Regions from separate parts of the Pseudarthrobacter sp. MDT3-1 genome, predicted to be linked through region 3. Evidence: riboswitches for the same ligand, from Rfam matches in the RefSeq annotation. Region 3 holds a riboswitch; each other region holds the start of a gene.
What was found. A riboswitch is a leader RNA that binds a small molecule or an ion and turns the genes downstream of it on or off. The one in region 3 is predicted to bind S-adenosylmethionine.
Positions count from the first base shown of each region.

Region 1 (7,454 bases), on a different contig from region 3:
GCGCCCTCGGACGCCGCCAGCGCGAAACCGGTATCGACGTCATCCTCCTGGACCGCGGCTACAACAGCGATGTGGCTGAGCGTGCCCCGTGGCTGCTGCTCGGCGCCAAGACCCTGTCCTATGCCACGAACATGGCCGCCCTGCGGTACGCCCACAAACAGGGCGCCGACGACGTCATCTTCACCTCCTCCGACGGCCGGGTCCTGGAGGGCCCCACGTCCACGGTGCTGCTGGCACATCTGGAAACCTCCGACGACGGCGCCGGCACCTCCCGCACGGTGCGCCGCCTCATCACCCCGCAGCTGGACAGCGGGATCCTCCCCGGGACCTCCCAGGGTGCACTTTTTGCGGCGGCCAAGGCAGCCGGCTGGGAGCTCGGCTACGGGCCGCTGGAGCCTCGGGACCTGCTGGACGCCGACGCCGTGTGGCTGATTTCCAGCATCAGGCTGCTCGCGCCGGTGAACCACATCGACGGCAAAGAAATCGGGACGCCTGCGGTGCAGAAGCAACTGACGGCCGAACTCAACGCATTGTTTGCCGCGATCCAGTAGGTTCCGGGATTCAGCAGTTTCCCGGATCCCGTAGTTTTCCGAAGTTCAGCAGGGAGGCCTCAAGCCATGGTGGTTCTCAGTGCAGGGATCCTGCTGTACCGGCAGGGAGCAGACGGGCTGGAAGTGTGGATAGCGCACATGGGGGGACCGTTCTGGGCCCGCAAACAAACCCAGTCCTGGTCGGTTCCCAAGGGCGAGTACCTTCCCGACGAGGAACCCCTGCTGGCCGCGCTGCGCGAGTTTGCCGAAGAAATCGGCACGCCGCCGCCAGCTGTTGCCTACTTCGAGCTGGGCGCGTTCAGGCAACCGTCGGGAAAGATCATCACGGTGTTCGCCGCGGAGTCTGACTTCCAGCCCGAAAGGATTGTGAGCAACACGTTCCCGCTGGAGTGGCCCAAAGGATCCGGCATCATCCAGGACTTTCCCGAGGTGGACGATGCCCGGTGGGTGACGGAATCCGAGGCCCGCAGCAAGCTGGTCAAGGGCCAGCTTCCGGTCCTGGACGCCCTCAGGGAGCATATTGAGCTGCCCTAAGTTGAACTACCGAGGCCCGGGCCGGGGATTACGGTGGCACTGCCCTGTTGGTCCGTCGCATAGGTCCGTATGGTTTGGTGCATGAACTCTTACGCGCAGCCGATCAACAAATTGACATTTGACGAATGCTGGGAATTACTGGCCGACGACACCCTGGGGCGGCTGGCCCTTGTAGTGGACGGCCATCCGGAGATCTTTCCGGTCAACTACGTCCTGGACCGCAGGAGCATCGTCTTCCGCAGCGCCGGTGGCTCCAAACTGTGGGGCGCCCAGGCGGACCGTCCCGCGGCGCTGGAGATCGATGGATACGATCCCCGCACGGAGGTGGCCTGGAGTGTGGTGGCGCGCGGAGACACCGAAGTGATCGAGGCCCAGGCTGACAAGGACGCCGTCGACGCCCTGCATCTGGAGCCCTGGCAGTCTGGACCCAAGAATTACTACATCCGGCTAACCCCACTTGCACTGACCGGCCGCCGCTTCCAGGTCACCAAACCGGACGTCTGGAACACCCGGTTGTCGGACCGCCGTCGTGCTTCCTTCGAATAGCGCGGGAGAGTTCTTGCTTAGCGATGCCCCGGCCTTTCTCGTCCCGGGGGTCCGGATCCGGCTGCTGCGGCGGAGTGACGCAGCCGGCCTGAGCGAGGCCTACCTACGGAACCGCCAGCACCTCGAGGCTTGGGAACCGGAGCGGGACGAAGCCTTCTTCGCTCCCAGGCATCAACTGGACATCATCCGGGCCAAGCTCGCCCAGCATTCCGTGGGCCAGGAAGTTCCGTGGGTGCTGGTGGACCACAACGATCCCGCTTGCATCGTCGGCGCCGTCACCCTCACCGGCATCGTCCGCGGGCCGTTCCTCAACGCCAACCTCGGGTACTGGGTTGATTCCACCCTCAACCGGCGGGGCATCGGATCTGCGGCGGTCCGCTTCGCCACTGACCATGCCCGGACAGAACTGGGCCTCCACCGGGTCCAGGCGGCAACGCTGCTCGACAATGAGCGCTCACGCAAGATCCTCAAACGCGCCGAGTTTCGGGAAATCGGCGTGGCGCCGCAGTACCTGAAGATCGCCGGCCGCTGGCAGGACCACCTACTCCACCAACTGCTCCTCCACGGCTGACGCGATCGCGGCCGAATCCACAGCGCCTGCGCCACCTCACCGGCCCTCACGGTTCGCCTAAGCTGGCCCCAAGCACTCCTGAATCCGCAACCGAAAGGCAGACCATGAGCAACGACGCTCACATCCCCGTCATCCTGGGCGGCGCACGGACCCCCTTCGGCAAGTTCCGCGGCAGCCTCTCCGGGCTCACCTCCAGCGAACTGGGTGCCCACGCCATCCGGAACGCTCTGGAACGGTCCGGGGTGGCGCCGGAACAGATCCAGGCCGTCATCGTAGGCCAGGTTATCCAGGCGGGCGCTGGCCAGGGACCCGCCCGGCAGGCCAGCCTCGCCGCGGGCATCGGCTGGGACGTGCCCACCGTAACCATCAACAAACTGTGCCTGTCCGGCCTCACCGCGGTGATCGATGCCGCCCGGATGATCCGCGCCGGCGAGGCTGATTTCATCGTGGCGGCGGGCCAGGAATCCATGACCAACGCCCCGCACCTGCTGCCCCGGCTCCGCGGCGGCGTGGCCATCGGCGATGCGCCGCTGCTGGATTCACTGAACTTTGACGGCCTGCAGGACCCCGTCTCAGGCGAACTGATGGGCTCCGCCACGGACGCCGGGAACGCCCGCCTGGGCATCAGCCGCGAGGACCAGGACGCCGTCGCCGCCCTTTCGCACCAGCGGGCGGAGGCCGCCCGGGCGGCCGGCATCCTGGCTGAGGAGATCGCTCCGGTGGAGGTCCCGCAGCGCCGGGGACCCGCCGTCGTGATTGATGCCGACGAAGGCATCCGCGCCGGCACCACCATCGAGACGCTGGCGGCACTGAAGCCCGCCTTCTCCAAGGATCCGGCGGCCACCATCACCGCCGGTTCTGCCTCCCCGCTGTCAGACGGCGCCGCCGCAGTGGTAGTGGCCAGCAAGGCAGCAGCGGAAGCGGCCGGCCTGAGCTGGATCGCGGAAATCGGCAGCCACGGCCAGACCGCCGGACCGGATGGATCCTTGCATTCCCAGCCGTCCCGCGCCATTGAGCGGGCGCTGAAACTCGAAGGGATGACCATTGACGACGTGGACCTCATTGAGATCAACGAAGCCTTCGCCTCAGTGGTGCTGCAGTCCGCCACGGACCTGGGGATCGACGCGGACAGGATCAACACCGACGGCGGCGCCATCGCCCTGGGCCACCCGGTGGGCGCCTCGGGGGCCCGCCTGGTCCTGCATCAGGCACTCGCGCTGAACCGGCGCGGCGGCGGGACAGGCGTGGTTGCGTTGTGCGGCGGCGGCGGCCAGGGCGACGCCCTGATCCTCAAAGCCTGACGCCAGGGTCAGGCTCCGGGTCCAAGGATCACCAGCGGCACCAGGCGTTCCGCGCACGAAACCCGGACAAGTTCCGCCGGCCCCTGAGCCGCCCGGTTGTTCACCCCTGTGTCGTCGCACCAGTCCAGGTTGTACGGGTAAGCGGTGACCCCGGCCTTCCCGGGAGCCACGCCAGCCGGGACGGTGAACACGAAAGTGAAGCCGCCGTCGTCGGACATGGGAGCGAGCTCTTCCAGCACCGCGGTGCCGGTCGCATCCTTGACCGTCACCTGGACCTGCGCGTCGGTGCCGTAGCGGGCATCGCAAGTGGTATCCGGGGCGCTGACGGTGATCTGGTCGCCGGGTTTGGCGGCGGCAGGCGAGACGGAAAACTCCGGCGGCATGCAGGGCGCCGGCGCGAAAATGCTCCGGCAGCTTGTCACCCCCACCAGCACCGGCACGGCGCACAGCGTCACGGCCAAAACGCGCGCCCAGGCGCCCGTCAAAGAACGCCCTCGAATGTTCCCCATGACCCGATTGTCCCGTCGGCGCCGGCGTTACGGAAGCACGGCGGGGTCACGGAAGCACGCGATGGTTACGGAACATGACGTCGGCGGCGGTGCGGCCGGGCGGGCCGGATGTTACGTTTTTGGGGAGTAATGAGAACCGGCGCCAAGCCCTGACTGGCCGGTCGGCAACCCTCCCTTTCGCGGCGGGGTGCCTCAGGTGAATACTCGGCATATCGACCCATTCGAGCTGCAAGCGTGAAAGAAGGAGTTCCGTCGTGTCTGACGCACCCGCCCCTGCCCCCGCCCCCGCCCCCGCCCCCGAAGAGAAACTGTCGTACCGGCTTGTCACCGGGCCGGATGACAGGTCTTTCTGTGAACGGATTTCCACTGCCCTGGCCGAAGGGTATGTCCTGCACGGCAGCCCGGCCGCGACGTCCAACGGCGGCGTTGTGATTGTTGCGCAGGCACTCATCCTCCCGTCGGCCATCGCCACCGCTGATGCCGCCGTCGCCTCCGCCGTGGATGACCTCGATTTCGACGGCGAGGGCCACGCATGAGCTACGCCGGAGACCTCACCCCGCAGCAGGCCTGGGCCAAACTCGAACAGGGCGCCATTCTGGTGGATGTCCGGACCGAAGGTGAATGGGCCCACATCGGCATCCCGGACACGAAGGCCACGGACAACGATCCCCTGTTCATCCCGTGGACGTTCCCGGGTGGCATCCCGAACCGGGATTTCATCACCGACCTGACGCAGCAGGCCCCGGTGGACGACGGCACTGAACTGGTGTTCCTCTGCCGCTCGGGCCAGCGCTCCATCGCCGCCGCCATCGCCGCGACGCAGGCCGGTTTCACCTCCTACAACGTCCTGGAGGGTTTCGAGGGCGAGCCGGACCGCTACGGCGAGCGCACCGTCAACGGCTGGAAGAACCGCGGCCTGCCCACCAATCTGGGAATAGCCAAGTGACCTTCAACCCAGACGCCGCCAGCTGGAGCGCCGAGACGCAGGCGGTGCGCGGCGGGCTGGACCGCACCAACTTCCAGGAGACCACCGAGCCGGTCTTCCTGAACTCGGGCTTCGTCTACGAGTCCGCTGCCGCCGCCGAGCGCGCCTTCACCGGCGAGGACGAACGCTTCGTCTACTCCCGGTACGGCAACCCGTCCGTAGCCACATTCCAGGAACGCCTCCGCCTGCTCGAAGGCACCGAAGCGTGCTTTGCGACGGCGTCGGGCATGTCAGCGGTGTTCACAGCCCTGGGCGCCCTGTTGGCGGCCGGGGACCGCGTGGTTGCCGCGCGCTCCCTGTTCGGGTCCTGCTTTGTGATCCTGAACGAGATCCTGCCGCGCTGGGGCGTGGAAACCGTGTTTGTTGACGGCCCGGATCTTGAGCAATGGCGCGTCGCGCTGTCGGAGCCCACCACGGCCGTGTTCTTCGAGTCGCCCTCCAACCCGATGCAGGAAATCGTGGACATCGCCGCGGTCAGCGAGCTGGCACACGCCGCCGGGGCCACCGTCGTCGTCGACAATGTCTTTGCCACTCCCCTGCTGCAGCGCTGCGGCCAGCTGGGTGCGGACGTGATTGTGTACTCCGGCACAAAGCACATCGACGGCCAGGGACGTGTCCTGGGCGGCGCCATCCTGGGCACCAAGGAGTTCATCGACGGCCCGGTCAAGCAGCTCATGCGGCACACCGGCCCGGCCCTCTCCGCGTTCAACGCCTGGGTGCTCACCAAGGGCCTCGAAACGATGGCGCTGCGCGTGAACCACTCCTCCGCGTCCGCGCTGCGGCTGGCCGAATGGCTCGAACAGCAGCCGGCCGTCAGCTGGGTCAAGTACCCGCTGCTGAAATCTCACCCGCAGTACGAGCTCGCCGCCAAGCAGATGAAGGCCGGCGGCACCGTCCTCACGTTGGAACTTGCGACGACGGGTGGCCGCTCCGGCAAGGAAGCCGCCTTTGCGCTGCTGGACGCCTTGCGGATCATCGACATCTCCAACAACCTGGGCGACGCGAAGTCCCTCATCACCCATCCGGCCACCACGACGCACCGCGCCATGGGCCCCGAGGGCCGCGCCGCGATCGGGCTCAGCGATGGCGTGGTGCGGCTGTCCGTGGGCCTGGAGGACGTGGACGACCTCATCGGCGACCTGGAGCAGGCCCTGAAGCACATCTAGGTCTGGTTGGCCTGGTTCTGATTGGCGCGAAGGAACAGTTGAGGCCCTGTTTCTTGCGTCTTTCGGGGCCTCAACTGTCCCTTCGCGCCGGGAGGCCGTGACGTATGAACGCACACCGGGACTGGGGCCGGCTGCTTTCCAACATCCCGCTGCCCGAGCAGAACCTGGCGGGAATCGCCGTCGGCGTGGTCCTTCAGCGTTTGATGCCGCTCCGGCTCGGCGGGCCACACTTTCTGGTACGGACCATCGGCGCTGCATCGTTGGCGGCGGGTGGCGCAATCGTCAGCTGGGCGTTGCTGGCTGCCCGGAACACCCGGTTGTCCCGGCCCGATGCGTTGCTAACCGCCGGGCCGTATGCGCACTCGCGGAACCCGATGTACGTGGGCTGGGCCCTGGCGCACCTGGGAATTGGGCTGCTGCGCGATGATCTCTGGATGGTGGCGGCCCTCCCGGTGGCTTCCGTCGCAGTGCACCGCGGGGTGCTTGGAGAAGAGGCGATCCTGGCGGCGTCGTTTCCGGTGGAGTTCAGCCAGTACCGCTTGTCTGTTCCCCGGTACGTGCCTCGTCTTCGCCGTGGATGGCGAGCCGGACGGCCACTTCATCCCCGTCGCTGATGCCCGCCGCGTCCCGGACAGCCTTCTTGACGGGCAACAGGTAGGAGCGGCTTTTGCTGTCCGGAAAGACCGAGGTCTGCCAGGTGCAGCCGGAGATTTCCGCCGTGACTCTGACCGAGCCGAAGCCCTTCCGGAACACCGCTGCCTCCTCCCGGAGGTCGTCGGCGACCTCCACCGGGAGGGTCAGAAAGTGCCAGCCGGATTCGTCGGGATAGCGCCACAGTTCGGCCCGGAATGAGTACAACGACGTCACGGCCTGAGTATGGCATGCCGCGTTGCCGGACGCATCCCCTGTGGGGGCCCGGCCACGCGAACGGCGGGTGAGGCGAACGCCCGCTCAGGCGCCTGGCTGGCCGCCTGGCTGGCGCAGCTGCCGGGAGGCCGTCTCCCGGACGGCGGCGGTCAGCTGGTTGAGCACCGGGGAGTCGATTTTCCAGCGCTGCCAGTACAAGGACACGTCAACGGGGCTCGCGGAGGCCAGCTCCACGAGGGCGCCGCTGCGGAGGTCTGCCAGGCACTGTTGCTCCGGCAGCAGCCCCCATCCCAGTCCCAGCCGGATGGCCTGGGCGAACTCGGCCGACGACGGCACATAGTGCCGCGGCGCGGTCAGTTCCGCGCCGGTCATCGTGCGGAAGAACCCGTCCTGCAGGTCATCCTTTCGGTCAAAGTCCACCACC
Region 1 covers NZ_JBTNDX010000004.1:173,853-181,306, forward strand. The annotation lists gene ACX80X_RS04760 (aminodeoxychorismate lyase) at 1-551, shown strand, start outside; gene ACX80X_RS04765 (NUDIX domain-containing protein) at 618-1,085, shown strand; gene ACX80X_RS04770 (pyridoxamine 5'-phosphate oxidase family protein) at 1,167-1,631, shown strand; gene ACX80X_RS04775 (GNAT family N-acetyltransferase) at 1,645-2,202, shown strand; gene ACX80X_RS04780 (acetyl-CoA C-acetyltransferase) at 2,307-3,503, shown strand; gene ACX80X_RS04785 (hypothetical protein) at 3,512-4,012, opposite strand; SAM riboswitch class IV at 4,138-4,253, shown strand; gene ACX80X_RS04790 (DUF1737 domain-containing protein) at 4,267-4,548, shown strand; gene ACX80X_RS04795 (rhodanese-like domain-containing protein) at 4,545-4,958, shown strand; gene ACX80X_RS04800 (O-succinylhomoserine sulfhydrylase) at 4,955-6,163, shown strand; gene ACX80X_RS04805 (methyltransferase family protein) at 6,367-6,777, shown strand; gene ACX80X_RS04810 (DUF1905 domain-containing protein) at 6,689-7,030, opposite strand; gene ACX80X_RS04815 (LysR family transcriptional regulator ArgP) at 7,115-7,454, opposite strand, start outside.
Region 1: linked by a shared signal. The riboswitch ahead of ACX80X_RS04790 (DUF1737 domain-containing protein) and the one ahead of metX (homoserine O-acetyltransferase MetX) in region 3 are both predicted to bind S-adenosylmethionine.

Region 2 (7,454 bases), on a different contig from region 3:
GCGTCCGTGGCCCCGGCAGGGATCAGCCAGTCCGCTGAGTCGGCAGGGTAGCCAGGGCGTACGCGCTGGTAATGTTCGCCGCCGTCCTGGAAACTCTGTCCGAGTTCCAGGCGGCGTCCGTGCTCAAGTCTGGGGCCACCCCGTGCCACGTGCGGCCTCCTTCAACTGAGCCCATCGGTATCCTTCGAATTTACCGCATGGGCCGCAGCCGGGTGGGCAGCGGTCAGGTCAGGAACCAGGGGAGGAAAGCGTCAGTCAGTCGTCAAGGCACGGAGCCGCGCCGGCGGTGCCCGGCGTGTTGGGAGCCCAGTGAGGGTACGTGCGGGAGTCGTTGGCCGGAACCCAGCGGCCCGCGTCCACCACGTAGTCCCAGCCCAGGCCGGTCCGGCGGAGTTGCTCCAGGCCGGCAAGGAGCCGCTGGGCATCCTCCAGCCGTGAGCCCACGCCGAAGCTGGCCCGCAGGGAACCGGAGGGAAGGCCGAGGCGCTTGAGCAGCGGGTGCGCGCAGAAGCGGCCGTCCCGGAGACCAACGCCATGCTCGGCCGACAGGTACGCGGCCACAAGCCCGGCGTCGTACCCTGCCACGGAGAAGTTCACCACGCCGATGGTGCCCGCTTCAGCGTCCGTGTCCGAGAAGATCTGGTGCACGGTGACGCCGTCGATCTTCCCGAGCCCTTCCACCAGGAATGACCTGATGGCTGCCTCGTGGGCGTGCCAGCGGTCGTGGTCCAGGGACGCGATGACCTGGGTGGCGCGGGCCAGAGTGGCCGCGCCGAGGACGTTGGGGGAGCCGCCCTCGTGCCGGGCCGGACCGGTGGCCCAGCTGACGCCGTCGAGCCTGGCCTCGCGGACGGCGCCGCCGCCGGCCAGGTGGGGCGTGCCAGCGTCGAGCCAGTCGGTGCGGCCCACCAGGACGCCGGAGCCGAAGGGCGCGTAGAGCTTGTGCCCGGAGAAGGCGAGGTAGTCGACGTCGTCGGTGCTGATATTGATGCGCCGGTGCGGCGCCAGCTGCGCGGCGTCCACCACGATCCGCGCTCCGTACTCATGGGCGAGGGCGGCCAGGGCCTTGATCGGGAGGATCTCGCCGGTGACGTTGGAGGCGCCCGTGACCGCGAGGAGGCTGACGTTGCCCTGCTCAAGTTCGGCGCGGAGGACCTCGAGGGTCCCCACGATGGTGTCCGCGGCGACAACGCTGCGGTGCGGGACTCCCTGCCACGGAAGCAGGTTGGCATGGTGTTCGATGTCCAAGTAGAGGACATCGCCATTGGGCCGTCCGTCCGTCGCCGGCAGGCAACCCGCCAGCAGGTTCAGCGAGTCGGTGGTGTTCCGGGTGAAGATGACGGAGTCGTCCGGGCGCCCGCCCACAAAGTCGCGCACGATGTCCCGGGCGTTCTCGTAGACGGAGGTGCTGATCTGCGACGCGTAGCCGGCGCCGCGATGGACGCTGGCGTAGAACGGCAGGATCTCGTTGAGGTAGGCCGACACGACGGAGAGGGCGGGAGCGGATGCGCCGTAGTCCAGGTTCGCGTACCGGACATGGCCGCCCTGGATCAGCGGTGCCTGGATTTCCGCCCCGGTGACCGCAGAGAGGGGGCGCCCTGCAATAGCGGCGTCATCGTGGATCAGCGCAGTGGCATTGGCGGGGGCGGCGTTGCTGGGAGAAACAGTGTTAGGGGAGACGGTGGCAGTTGTCACGGAGACCTCACTCTAGAAGGACTCCCGGTAACGGGAATCCGCGCTTGCCGTGTCCATTCCGGACCGGCCTGGTCGTCACCCGGGGCACCCCACCGCGAATGGAGGGTTGCCGGCCAGCAAACCGGGGTTTCGCGCTGGCACTCGTGACCTGTTAAGAAGCCTAGAACATCCGCCGCTGCAGAAAGGAAGCTCGGCCCAATGTTAAGGACTTTGTTACGCGCGTTTGAGGAACAGCCTCATTTGTCGAAGATACGACGGCGGACGCCCCCTTGAGGAGGCATCCGCCGTCGATAATTCGAAGAAAGTGCCTAGAGGAGATCGTCCAGATCCGGGTTCAGCCGCTTGAGCACCTCTGAGTGCAGGATGGAGTTCGTGGCCAGGGCGTTGCCGCCGAACGGCCCGTCCTGTCCCTCCAAGGAGGTGAAGCGGCCGCCGGCTTCCACTACGATGGGCACCAGGGCAGCCATATCGTACAGGTTCAGTTCGGGCTCGCAGGCGATGTCCACGGAACCTTCGGCCACCATGCAGTAGGACCAGAAATCGCCGTAGGCGCGCGTGCGCCACACGTCCTCGGTCAGGCCCAGGAACTCATCCAGGTTGCCGCGTTCCTTCCAACCGCCCAGGCTGGAGTAGGACAGGGAGGCATCCGAAAGTTTGGAGACGTCGGAGACGCGGAGCCGCGTTGCGGCGGCAAGGGACTTGCCCATGTACGCGCCGGAACCCTTGGCGGCCCACCAGCGTTTGCCCAGCGCGGGCGCGCTGACCACTCCCACCACGGGTTCGCCTTCGTCCACGAGGGCGATCAGGGTGGCCCAAACCGGGACGCCGCGGACAAAGTTCTTGGTGCCGTCGATGGGATCAATGATCCAGCGGCGGGAGCCATGGCCCGAACTGCCGAATTCCTCGCCCAGCACGGCGTCGCGCGGACGCGAGCGGGACAGCTGGCCGCGGATGGCTTCCTCCGCGGACTTGTCCGCGTCCGTTACCGGCGTCAGGTCCGGCTTGGTCTCGATGCGGAGGTCCAGTGCCTTGAAGCGGCTCATGGTCTGGTCATCCACGGAATCTGCCAGCACATGGGCAAGGCGCAAGTCATCGTTGTAGCTCGAAGCGGGTTGGATCATGGTTCCAAACTACCGTCTCAGGGCCGCAGTGTTGGGGACATCGGCGTCCCGTCTAGCCGATGCTGCCGAGTTCCTTGGTTTCCTGGCCCACCAGGCGGGGATCCGTGCCCAGCAGCCGTCGCAGGGACGCGAGCCGGGCCGGGCCGGTGGGGCCCGCGTGGCCGGCGGACACCCAGGCATCCACGCCGCAGTTGACGGCCGCGGTGTTGTGCTTGCAGCCACGCTCGCAGGCATCCGTACCCGGCTCCAGGTCCGGGAAGGACCGCAGGATCCGGTCCGGGTCCACGTGGGCCAGGCCGAACGAACGGATGCCAGGGGTGTCGATGATCCAGCTTCCGGCGGGAGCTCCGGTCAGCTTCAGGGCTAGGGCCGACGACGACGTGTGGCGGCCGCGGCCGGTCACGGCGTTCACACCACCGGTGGCCCGTTCGGCCCCGGTGAGCGCATTGACCATGGTTGACTTGCCCACGCCGGAATGACCCAGCATCACCGAGACCTTGCCCTCGAGGTACGCGCGGAGCTGCGAAACTGCGTCACTGTCCAGGCGGGCCGAGAGGCCGTCGTCGGAGCGGGCATCGATACCTGAGGCTTCGGAGTCCGACGTGCGGCTGATGATCACCGGGAAGTCCAGGTGCTCGTAGTTGGACAGCAGTTCCGCCGGATCCTTGACGTCCGCCTTGGTGACGAGCAGCAGTGGCTCAATGCCGGCGTCGTAAGCGGCCACCAGGGCGCGGTCGATGAAGCCTGTGCGCGGCTCCGGGTTTGCGGCGGCCACCACCACCACCAACTGATCTGCGTTGGCCACCACCGCACGCTCGATCGGATCAGTGTCATCGGCGCTGCGGCGCAGCAGGGTCCTGCGGTCCTGGATCCGGACCAGGCGGGCCAGCGTGTCGGGTTCCCCGGAGACATCTCCAACGAGGGAGACGAAGTCGCCGGCAACCACGGGGGAGCGGCGGAGTTCGCGGGCCCTGGCTGCGATGATGATCCGCTCGTCGCCCGAGTCTTCGCCGACGACGGCGGTGTACCGGCCGCGGTCCACGGTGATGATGCGGCCCGTGACGGCGTCGTCGTGGCTGGGGCGGTCCTTCGTGCGCGGCCGGGAGCCCTTTTTGCTGGGCCGGATCCGGACGTCGGACTCGTCCCAGGAATCAGTGCTGCGTGCCACCGGGCGAACCTTCCATGCCGTCGGCGGCAGCCGCGCCCTGGGCCAGCATGTCGGCCCACATCTGCGGGAATTCCGGCATGGTCTTGGCAGTGGTAGCGATGTCCTGGACTTCGATGCCCGGCACCGCGAGGCCGAGGATGGCACCGGCGGTGGCCATTCTATGGTCCGCGTAGCTGTGGACGACGCCGGCGTGCAACTTTGCCGGGCGGATCACCAGGCCGTCGCTGGTCTCCTCCGCGTCGCCGCCGAGGCGGTTGATTTCGGTGACCAGCGCGGCCAACCGGTCCGTCTCGTGGCCGCGAAGGTGCGCGATGCCGGTCAGCCGTGAAGGTCCGCTGGCCAGGGCGCAGAGGGCCGCCACGGTAGGGGCGAGTTCGCTGGTTTCGTCAAAATCCGCACCCTTGATCTCTGGCCCGGCAGTGACGGTCAGGACGCCGTCAGCCAGGCTGACGTCCGCGCCCATGTCCGCCAGGATGCTGCGCCAGAGGTCTCCCACCTGGGTGGTGCCGGCGGGCCAGTCCGGGATCCGGACGGTGCCGCCGGAGGCCAGCGCGGCGGCCAGGAACGGGCCGGCGTTGGAGAGGTCCTGCTCAATGCGCTGGTCAAAGGCGCGGATGGGGCCTGGTGCCACTACCCAGTGGTTCGGCACGGAATCGTCAATTGATACACCGACGCCCCGGAGTACTGCAACGGTCATGTTGATGTGGTCCAGGCTCGGCACCGGTTTGCCCACGTGCTCCAGGTGGAGTCCGTCGGTAAACCTGGCGCCGACCAGCAGGAGGGCCGAGACGAACTGTGACGACGCACTGGCATCGATCACCAGGTGGCCGCCCCGGACTTCCCCGGTGCCTTCCACGGTGAACGGCAGCGACGAGGGGGTCCCGCCGTCGTCCGCGGTCAGGGCCACCCCGAGGGCTTTCAGGGCCTCGATGATGGTGCGCATGGGACGCTTCCGGGCGTGGGGGTCGCCGTCGAAAACGCTCACGCCGTTGCGCAACGCCGCAAGCGGCGGAACAAAACGCATTACTGTTCCGGCGAGGCCGCAGTCAATGTGCGTCCGTGACGACGGCGCCTCCTGGCTCAGGGGCATGACCTCAAGGTCCGGCCCGAACGCGCCGTCGCCGGGCACCTCCGTGATGGTGGCTCCCAACTGGCGGAGGGCGTCGATCATCAACGCAGAGTCCCGGGAATGCAGGGGGGCGCGGAGGCGGGACGGCCCGTCAGCCAGCGCGGCCAGCACCAGGAACCGGTTGGTCAGGGATTTTGAACCCGGCACCGTGACGGTGGCGTTGATGGGCCTGCTGGCGAAGGGGGCCGGCCAGTGCGGAACGGTGCCGGTGGAGCTGTGTGAGTCGGTGGCTGCGGGCGGGGTGGAACCGGTCATCCGTCCTTACGCCCCCGTTGCGTGTTCGACGGCGCGGCGCACGGCCTTGTCTGCCTTGTTAAGCTTTTGGCCGGTGGTCTTGCGGGCGCCGGCGGCGCTCTTCCGGGCGTCCGCGGCGAGGTGCCCGGCACGCCAGGCCAGGCCCGGCTTGCCAGCGGTGTCCACCGAGGCCAGCAGGGCGCCGCCGCTGAGGGAAATGTTCTTGAGCAGCTGGTTCCGGCGGGCCTGGCGGCCTTCCTTGGTGCTGATGTCTGCGCTGCGCCATTCCACAAAGGTGTTCAGGAGCGAGATGACTGTCAGCAGCGTTGCCGAGAGGCGGCTGAACTTGCCCAGGCCGAACAGTACGCCTGCACCCACCTGCGTTCCTCCGATCACCCGTGCCAGCATCTTTTCGTCGGCCTGGAACGGCAGCGACGCGGCTGCCTTCTGCAGGAGCGGCGAGAGCTGGGTGGCGGTGTCATCGGCATTCTTCAGCTTGTCCAGTCCGGCGACTACGAAACTGGAAGCCAGCATGGGGCGGGCGAGAGTACGGACAAAGGACATGGATTTCCTCCTGGCTGGACGAACCGCACCGGATGCGGCGGAGTCCGTTCTAGTCTTGCACTTTTGGGGAATATTTGCCTGCCGCCAGCGGTTATGGTTTGCGGGTCCGCCGAACACCGGACGAATTGACTCATCATGGATTCCCCGGCAGGTATTTGCCTGGAACACTATGGCCTGACACAGACTGGAGTTGCCCTTGAGGTTACTGAAGGACGGGACGGAGCCCGCCGGACCCGTAGCACTGCAGACTCTGGAATCCGATCCTCCGGAGTACGGATCGCCGCGTGCCAAGGCCGTCACAGTAGACTTGAACGCAATGAGCACCCTGGATCCGGCCCTCGAGGCCATGTATGAGGCCTCCGTACGCGAAGCCAAAACAAGCAGCGAAGCCAATGCCCGCAGCGATGCGCCGGCAGGGAGTGACTCGCGGCCGGCAGACGCGCAGCCTGCAGGGGATGTCCCTGCGCCCGCTGAGCCTGTGCCCGCTGAGCCTGCGCCCGCCGAGCAACCCGTGGATGTGGCCACCGAATCAGCGGAAGAACGCCGGGTCCGTTTTGAGCGTGATGCCATGCAGTACGTGGATCAGCTCTACTCGGCCGCCATGCGGATGGCCAGGAACCCCGCAGATGCGGAAGACCTGGTCCAGGAGGCCTACACCAAGGCGTTCTCAGCGTTCCACCAGTACAAACCCGGCACCAACCTCAAGGCCTGGCTGTACCGGATCCTGACCAACACGTACATCAACCTCTACCGCAAGCGGCAGCGGGAACCGCTGCAGTCGAACTCGGACACCATCGAGGACTGGCAGCTGGCCAGGGCCGAGTCGCACACGTCCCGCGGCCTGCGCTCGGCCGAGGCTGAGGCGCTGGACCACCTGCCGGACTCGGACGTCAAGCGGGCGCTCCAGGCAATCCCCGAGGAGTTCCGGCTGGCGGTGTACTTCGCCGACGTCGAGGGCTTCGCGTACAGGGAGATCTCGGACATCATGAACACGCCCATCGGGACTGTGATGTCACGGCTTCACCGCGGCAGGAAAATGTTGCGGGACATGCTGGCGGACTATGCCGCCGAACGAGGATTCAAAGGCGCCGTCGAATCACAGGACACGGCCGCGAACACACAACAGGAGAACAGGAAATGAGCGACTGCCAGGGATTGGGCGACTGCGATGACGCCCGGATGCAACGCATCTACGAATACCTCGACGGGGCATTGACCCGCGAGGACATCACGGAAATCAAGACCCACCTTGATGAGTGCCCTGAGTGCACGGAGCAGTACGACCTCGAGTGCGTGATCCGCACCATGGTGAAGCGCTCGTGCACCGAGGCCGCTCCGGAAAACCTGAAGAACGCCATCCTGGACCGGATCCACTCCATTCGCCCGGTGGACGCCTGACGCAAGCGGTACCCGTCTGCAGGGACCCACGTGACCGCATCGACGCCGGACTGCGTCGATGCCCGTCAGCAGAACCGCAGGCGCCAAAGACCAGCGCAAAGACGAAGGACCCCGAAAGCCGTTTGGCTTCCGGGGTCCTTCGCTT
Region 2 covers NZ_JBTNDX010000002.1:24,613-32,066, reverse strand. The annotation lists gene ACX80X_RS01505 (class I SAM-dependent methyltransferase) at 1-149, opposite strand, end outside; gene ACX80X_RS01500 (aminotransferase class V-fold PLP-dependent enzyme) at 256-1,695, opposite strand; SAM riboswitch class IV at 1,731-1,844, opposite strand; gene hisN (histidinol-phosphatase) at 2,004-2,816, opposite strand; gene rsgA (ribosome small subunit-dependent GTPase A) at 2,869-3,984, opposite strand; gene aroA (3-phosphoshikimate 1-carboxyvinyltransferase) at 3,968-5,368, opposite strand; gene ACX80X_RS01480 (DoxX family protein) at 5,375-5,911, opposite strand; gene ACX80X_RS01475 (sigma-70 family RNA polymerase sigma factor) at 6,228-7,052, shown strand; gene rsrA (mycothiol system anti-sigma-R factor) at 7,049-7,309, shown strand.
Region 2: linked by a shared signal. The riboswitch ahead of ACX80X_RS01500 (aminotransferase class V-fold PLP-dependent enzyme) and the one ahead of metX (homoserine O-acetyltransferase MetX) in region 3 are both predicted to bind S-adenosylmethionine.

Region 3 (7,454 bases):
GCGGCCGGATCAGGGAGATCAGGACATCACCACCAGGTCGGTGCTGAAACCCACCACGGCCGAGGCGATGCCGTCGTTGAGCCGGACGCCGAGGGCCCCGTTGATCCGGCCCTGGACGGGAATGGCCAGTCCCGCGCCGACGGCCAGCGGGAGCCCCGCGAAGCGCGGCAGCCGTGGGGTGTGGGTCATTGAATTCACCTTACGTCAGGCATTATTGCTTGTATGAGCAACCAGGACATTCAAGAGATCCCCATCCGCGACAGCATGATCCGTCTTGGCCAGCTCCTGAAGCTCGCCAGCCTGGTGGAGGACGGCGTGGAAGCCGCCGAGCTGATCAAAAATGGACTCGTCAAGGTCAACGGCGAGATCGAGGACCGCCGCGGACGCCAGCTGCACAACGGCGACACCGTCACCGTCAACGGGCAGACCGTGCAGGTTGTGGCACCGGAAGCCTGATTAACAGGCCTGGCCCAGCCCCAGACGGTGAGGACAGCGTAAGCGGCCGGCGGCACTGTGCCACCGGCCGCCGTCGTACGTTTATTTGTTCAGCACCTCGTGCGTCAGGAACTCGGAGACGTGCCCGATTTCCTGCTGGTTGATGCCGTGCCACATGCCCGTGTATAGGACCTTGGTGAGCTTGACGTGCCCGCGCACCCAGCCCATGGTGTACTCGATCTTGTCGGGCGTGATCACGGGGTCCTGCTGGTCGCGGCCCCAGAAGAGCGGCACTGTACCGTCCAGTTCGCCATCCTTGAACGTGGGGTCCCCGTCCGCGTTGACCACAAAACCGGAAAGCCCGACGACGGCGGCGTAGTCAGCGGGGCGCTGCCGGAGCAGCGTGGTGGCCATCGCCATTCCCATGGAAAAGCCGAGCAGCGTCACCGTCGGGTGGTCGGCCTTGACGGTGTCAATCCAGTCCTGCACGTAACCGGCGCCAGCTTTGACGGCGTCGAGCGTGTATTCGATGGAGGCCGTCAGGGGGAACCACATAAACCCGGGGCCCGTAGCCAGGGGCGCCCGGAGCGAAGCAACTACAAAGTCTTCGGGAAGCATATCCGCCAGGCTAAGCAAGTCCTGTTCGTTGGCGCCGTAGCCGTGGAGCAGCACCAGCAGCGGCTTTCCGGTGCGCTGGTCCTCCGGCCGGGACCACAGAACAACGGGGGCGGGAAATACTTGGGCGTCAGTCATGGTTCCATTCTTACAGTTACCCGGCGGTAACTACCTACGGTGGCGTAGCTTGTGAGCAAGGAGGCAGGATAGGACCGTGAATGACACAAAAGCCATGCAGAGCCCGCCCAGGGCCACGGAAGCCCACCCCTGGAGCCGCTATGTGGCGATGGGAGATTCGTTCACCGAGGGCATCGGCGACCCGGACCCCACAAGCCCCGGCGGCTTCCGCGGCTGGGCGGACCGCGTGGCCGAGGAACTGGGCAGGGGCCAGGCGGACTTCGCCTATGCCAACCTGGCCGTCCGCGGCCGGCTGCTGCAGCAGATCGTGGACCAACAGCTCGCTCCGTGCCTGGCGCTTAAGCCGGACCTGATAACCCTTTCCGCCGGCGGCAACGATCTCATCAGGCCGGGCGGCGACCCCGACGCCCTCGCCGAAAAACTTGATTCAGTGGTCCAGATCCTGGCCATGGGCGGCGCCACGGTGGTGCTGTTCAACGGTCCGGATACCGGATCCTCGGTCCTGGGACGGATCCGCAGCAAGGTGGCCATCTACAACGAGAACCTCCGCACAGTGGCCGCCCGCCATGACGCCATCATCGCCGACATGTGGTCGCTCAAGCAGCTGAACGATCCGCAGATGTGGGACGAAGACCGCCTGCATTTTTCGCCGCTGGGACACCACACCATCGCCGCCATGGTGCTGGAATCGCTCAACGTGGACCACACGCTCGAGCCTCTCCGGCCCAAGCCCCTGCCCACCCGCACGTGGCGGACAGCCCGCTCCGAGGACCTGGTGTGGGCCCGCGAGTACTTTGTCCCGTGGGTGGTGCGGCGGCTGCGCCACCGCTCCTCCGGCGACGGAATCACCGCAAAACGCCCGACGCCGGGACCCGTGTTCGGCCCGGGCGTTCCGTTGGGTTCCGGCGAGGGGCCGCTGGGCACCATCGACGCCCGGCGCTAGCGGCGGCCCGGCGTGACCGGCGGCCCGGCGTGACCCCGGGACAGCTCCCCCGGACGGGCATGAATCCGGATGAGGTAGTGCGGCGGCGGCTTCACGCCCAACGGCTGCGCGGGCCCGGCCTGGGCGCCCCGGAGGACGCCGTCCGGCACTCGCTGGCTGTCCAGACGCAGGAGTTTCCTTACGCCCGCTGGAGCCTGGCGCAAAGGACCGGCAGTCTTGGACCTGCCGTTGGGGCCCCGTCTCACCGGGTTGCTGCCACCTCGACTTCGGTGGCCACAGCCGCGGAGGTGGAGGAGGCGGTGTCCGACGGGCGCATCCTGCGCACCCATATCCTGCGGCCCACCTGGCATTTTGTGCACCGCGAGGACCTTCGCTGGCTGACGGCCTTGTCCGCGCCGCGGCTTCACCAGGGCAACGCGGGCATGTCCCGGCAGACCGGGATTGATGCCGCCGCCGCTGACCGGAGCGGACAGGTCCTGGCCGAAGCCGTCCGGGGCGGCTCACACCTGACCCGCGAACAGCTGGCCTCGCGGCTGCAGGACGAAGGGTTCGCGGCCACCGGCTTCCAGCTGGCCTACCTGATCATGCACGCCGAGATCAGCGGAATCCTGACCAGCGGGTCGCCAGTGCGCAGCCGGGGCGGGTCCCTGAAGCAGACCTACGCCCTTTTTGACGAGCGTGTACCTGCCGGCCCGCCCGGGCCTCCCACCCGGGCCGAAGCGCTCAGCGAGCTCGTCCGGCGCTACTTCACCAGCCGCGGTCCGGCCACCGTCAAGGACTGCGCCGATTGGTCCGGGCTCACCATGGCCGACGTGCGCCTCGGCCTCCAACAGACCCTGGCGGCTGCTCCCGAAACGCTGGCAACGTTGGTGATTGACGGCGTCGAGCATTATTTCGACGCCGGCGCGGAGGGCGGTTCGGAGGCCGGCAACGCCACGGCCGCGGCAGGACCGCGGATCGACCTGATCCAGTGCTACGACGAATACGTGATGGGCTATTCAGCAACGCGGCACTATCTGGGCGGCAGCGCTCCGGCGTTCCCGGTCGCCGGGGATCCGATGCATGTGGTGCTGCTGGACGGGCGGATGGCCGGCTGCTGGCGGCACACCATGTTCTCCGGCCGCTGTGAGCTGGATATCCGGCTGTCCGCTGCCGCGGACCGGGCCACGGAAGATGCCGTGCAGGACGCCGTGGACCGGTACGGGGCCTTCCTGGGGATCCCGGCCGCGCGTGTGGGCTCCGGGGTTAAGCTGGAAGGACACATATGAGAGGCGCTACACCGTGAACAGCTTGTTTTTCTGGATCATCATTCTGTCGTTCGTGATACCGATGGCGATGCGGATGTACCGGAAATCCGTGAACAAACGGAACCAGGAGCAGAGCTTTTCCGGCCGCTACCCCGAGCAGTTTCCAGGCGGCGGGCAGTACCCGGGCAGCGATCAGTACCCGGGGCCGCAGAACAAGCAGCCCCGTGACGGCTACACGCAGCAGGATTACATGAGTGGCGGCTTCCGGCAGATCATGAGCCCGCAGCCCCTGCCGCCGAGCCAGCCGTTGCCGCCCATGCAGCCGATTCCTTCTGCGGATCAGCAGTTCCCGCCGTACGGCCAGCCGCAACCCAACGGCCAGCCGGTGCCGGAGCAGCGCGCGGAAGCACCGCAGCAGCCTGCCGCCCCCGGCATTCCCCTGCCGCCGTCGGGCCCGCAGGGATACCGTGCCCGCAAGCTGGCCGAACTCGACCAGCAGTACAGCAACGGCGAGCTGGCCATGGAGGACTACATGAAGCGCCGCTCCGACATCATGAACGGCTGATCGCTTAGTCAGCGCGAAAGGACACTTGAGGCCCTGATTCCAGGGCCTCAAGTGTCCTCTCGCGTTTAAGGGCAGGGGCTCAAGTGTCCCCTGGCGCTTAGATCAGGAACGTGTCTCGGAGCTGGACGCCGAGCTGGCCGATCTCGGTCAGGAAGCCGTCGTGGCCGATCGGGGCCTCAATAACGTGCACGTCCACGTCGCCGGGGAGCGCGTCAGCCAGTTCACGGGACTGGGACGGGAAGTACAGCCGGTCGCTGTCCACCGCAGCCACGAAGAACCTGGCAGTGGCCCGGCCCAAGGCCTCGTTCAGCGAGCCCCGCCCGCGGCAGACGTCGTGGCTCATCAGGGCGTCGGTGATGGCGATGTAGCTGTTGGCATCAAAGCGCCGCACCAGCTTTTTGCCCTGGTGGTCCAGGTAGCTTTCCACCTGGTAGCGGCCCCGCTCCCCCAGCGCTGCCGCCTGGAACGGCGATTCGGGGTGCTGGGCCGACCGGCCGAAGCGGCCATGGAATTCCTCGGCGGAGCGGTAGGTGATGTGCGCGATGCGCCGTGCCAGGGCCAGTCCGTCCTCCGGCAGCGGACCGCCGTAGTAGTCGCCGTTGTTAAAATTGCTGTCCTGGCGGATGGCGAGCGTCTGCGCCTGGGCGAATGCGATCTGTTCGGCGGTGCTGGCGGCACCGATCGAGATAACGGCGCACCGCTGAACCCGTTCCGGATAGGTGACCGCCCATTCCAGGGCCCGCGCGCCGCCCATGGAACCGCCCAGCACGGCGTACCAGCTCGGGATTCCCAGCTGGTCAGCCAGCCTGGCCTCGGCCGCGGTGGTGTCCCGCAGCGTTACCAACGGAAAGCGGGACCCCCACGGCTTGCCGTCCGGGGCATCCGAGGACGGCCCAGTGGAGCCGTAGCAGCCGCCCACGATGTTGATGGAGACCACAAAGAACCGGTCCGTGTCCACCGGCGCACCCGGCCCGGCCAGCTGTTCCCACCAGCCGGGCTCGTCGCTGTCGCCGCGCGTCACGTGTGTGCTTCCGGTCAGGGCGTGCTCAATCAGGACGGCGTTGGAGCCGTCCGCGTTGAGGGTTCCCCACGTTTCATAGCCGAGGGTGACTTCCGGGAGGTATCCGCCGGCTTCGAGCTCGAGTCCGCCAATACTGGCGTAACGGACCACACCGTTCCCGGGTTCTGCGGTACGGGAAATCGTAATCGTCATGGAAGGACCTTTTCTACGCGCTTGCCCACCGTCAATTGACCGGCAGGCCAGGTCCTCACCCGGGGCACCCCGCCGCAAAAGAGGGTTGCCGGCCAGCAAGCCGGGGCTGTCGCTGGCACTCATGACCTGCTTCGAGTGTACGAACAGCCCCGGTCTATTGCTAAGCGTGTGACTGGTTGTGACTTCGCGGGAGCCCTACTGCGGCTGGCCTGCCGCGTCTTTGTTGGGCTCCGCCGCACCCTTGGCCGCCCGGAAATGTCCACTCCTGACGCATCAGGATTCCGGTAAGGCTACCCTTAGCTGAGAGCCGGATCACAAAGTGCCAAGATGATGGCATGCGCATGGATCACGTCTCTTACGCCTGTGAACAAGATGGCCTCGTTGCCACCACCGAACGTATCTCGTCCGCCCTTGGCGTTGAAGCCGTGAAGGGTGGCGTGCACCCCCGGTTTGGAACCCGGAACATGATTATTCCCCTCGCGGGCCATAAATACCTGGAAGTCGTGGAGGTCCTGAACCACCCGGCATCGGACAAGGCTCCCTTCGGGCAGGCTGTCCGGGCCCGATCCGAAGCCGGCGGCGGCTGGATGGGCTGGTGCGTCGAAGTGGACGACCTCGCTCCGTTCGAAGACCGCCTGGGCCGTGCCGCCGTCAACGGCAACCGCAAGTTCCCGGACGGCCGCGAGCTGGTCTGGAAGCAGATCGGCATCCTGGGCCTGATCGCGGACCCTCAGGTCCCGTACATGCTCAAGTGGGAGGGTGACCCCGCCTTGCACCCGTCCAACGCCTATGAGAGCAACGTCAAGATGAGCTGCCTGACCATAGCCGGTTCCGCCGAACGCGTGACGGAATGGCTGGGCGAGCCCGTCGAGAAGCCGCTGGAGGATGTGGCCGTTGACTGGGTGGCTCCGCATGGAACCCCGGGCATCCTGTCAGTAACCTTCGAAACCGCTACCGGAGCAGTCACCATCTGATTGCACGTTCAATAGCTTCGGCCGCCATCAGCGGGTGCCAATGATGCCACCCACCGATGGCGGCCGAATCCTTTTAAGCTGGACCTGAGCCGGACAAACCCCCTTAGCCCAGGCCCACAGCCCTGCCAAAGAGGCTGAAGCCAACGAAGGCAACGATGTCCAGCAGCGCGTGTGCGATAACCAGCGGCATCACCCGTTTGGTCTTTGTGTAGAGCCAGGCGAAGACCACACCCATCACTGCGTTGCCGATGAACGGCCCGAAGCCTTGATAAAGGTGGTAGCTGCCGCGGAGCATCGAGCTAGTGAAGATGGCCAGGGGCATGCTCCAGCCGAACTTGCCGAAGCGGTCCAGGAGGTAACCCACCACAATGACTTCTTCCACGATGGCGTGCCGCAGCGCGGACAGGATCAGGACGGGAACCGTCCACCAGTATGAGTCGAGCGCGCTGGGGATGATGGCGGTGGTGATCCCCAGGGCACGTCCCGCTGCGTAGAGGCCCAGCGACGGGATCCCGATCAGCGCCGCGAGGCCAAAGCCCTGCAGCAGGTCACGGCCCGGCCGGGCGAAGTTGAACCCCAGCTTCCGGAAGGCGGACCAGCCTTGGGGGCTCACTCCGGCGCCGGATTGCCGCTGGTCCGTAAGGAAGTAGATGACCAGCAGCACGGGCACGAGGGCGAAAATGATGTCCAGCAGCTGGTAGGTGAGATCGAAGTATTCGCGGGGGCTCTGTGACCGGTTCAGCGTGGACGTGCCTTCGGCCAGCGGTGCACGCGTCATCTTGTCCAGCAGCTGCACCACCGAGTAGACGGCGGACTGCCCCAGGGACAGACCCAGCACAATCCAGACTTCAATCCGCAGCCGACGGCGGGAGGGAACCAACATGGTTCCATCTTGCCTTTAGTTTCTGGTTCTTCGCTGATTCGGGGGTGGCCAGCTCGCCGGGGCTGACCAAAGTGAGAGAGCGTCCGCCGAAAACGCACCAAAAGTGAGAGAGCATCCTCGGGGCGGCACCTATGCTTGGGGCTTATGAGCGCGCCAGGGAAAATCTTCATGATCCGGCACGGCCAGTCCGCGGCCAATGTCGATACGTCCATCTACAACAGGGTCCCGGACTACCGGATTCCGTTGACTCCCCTGGGCCTGGCGCAGGCCACGGCGGCCGGCGAACGGATCCGCCGCGAGCTGGACGGCCGCCAGGTCTGCGTTTATGTATCGCCGTACCTGCGGGCGCACCAGACCCTGGAGGCACTCAACCTTGGCAGCCTCACGGAACGGGTGATCGAAGAGCCACGCCTCCGTGAGCAGGACTGGGCCAATTTTCAG
Region 3 covers NZ_JBTNDX010000001.1:154,642-162,095, forward strand. The annotation lists partial or broken gene ACX80X_RS00760 (DMT family transporter) at 1-189, opposite strand, end outside; gene ACX80X_RS00765 (RNA-binding S4 domain-containing protein) at 223-456, shown strand; gene ACX80X_RS00770 (alpha/beta hydrolase) at 538-1,188, opposite strand; gene ACX80X_RS00775 (SGNH/GDSL hydrolase family protein) at 1,283-2,131, shown strand; gene ACX80X_RS00780 (winged helix DNA-binding domain-containing protein) at 2,191-3,399, shown strand; gene ACX80X_RS00785 (hypothetical protein) at 3,413-3,943, shown strand; gene metX (homoserine O-acetyltransferase MetX) at 4,041-5,156, opposite strand; SAM riboswitch class IV at 5,169-5,283, opposite strand; gene ACX80X_RS00795 (VOC family protein) at 5,492-6,130, shown strand; gene ACX80X_RS00800 (CPBP family intramembrane glutamic endopeptidase) at 6,234-7,013, opposite strand; gene ACX80X_RS00805 (histidine phosphatase family protein) at 7,158-7,454, shown strand, end outside.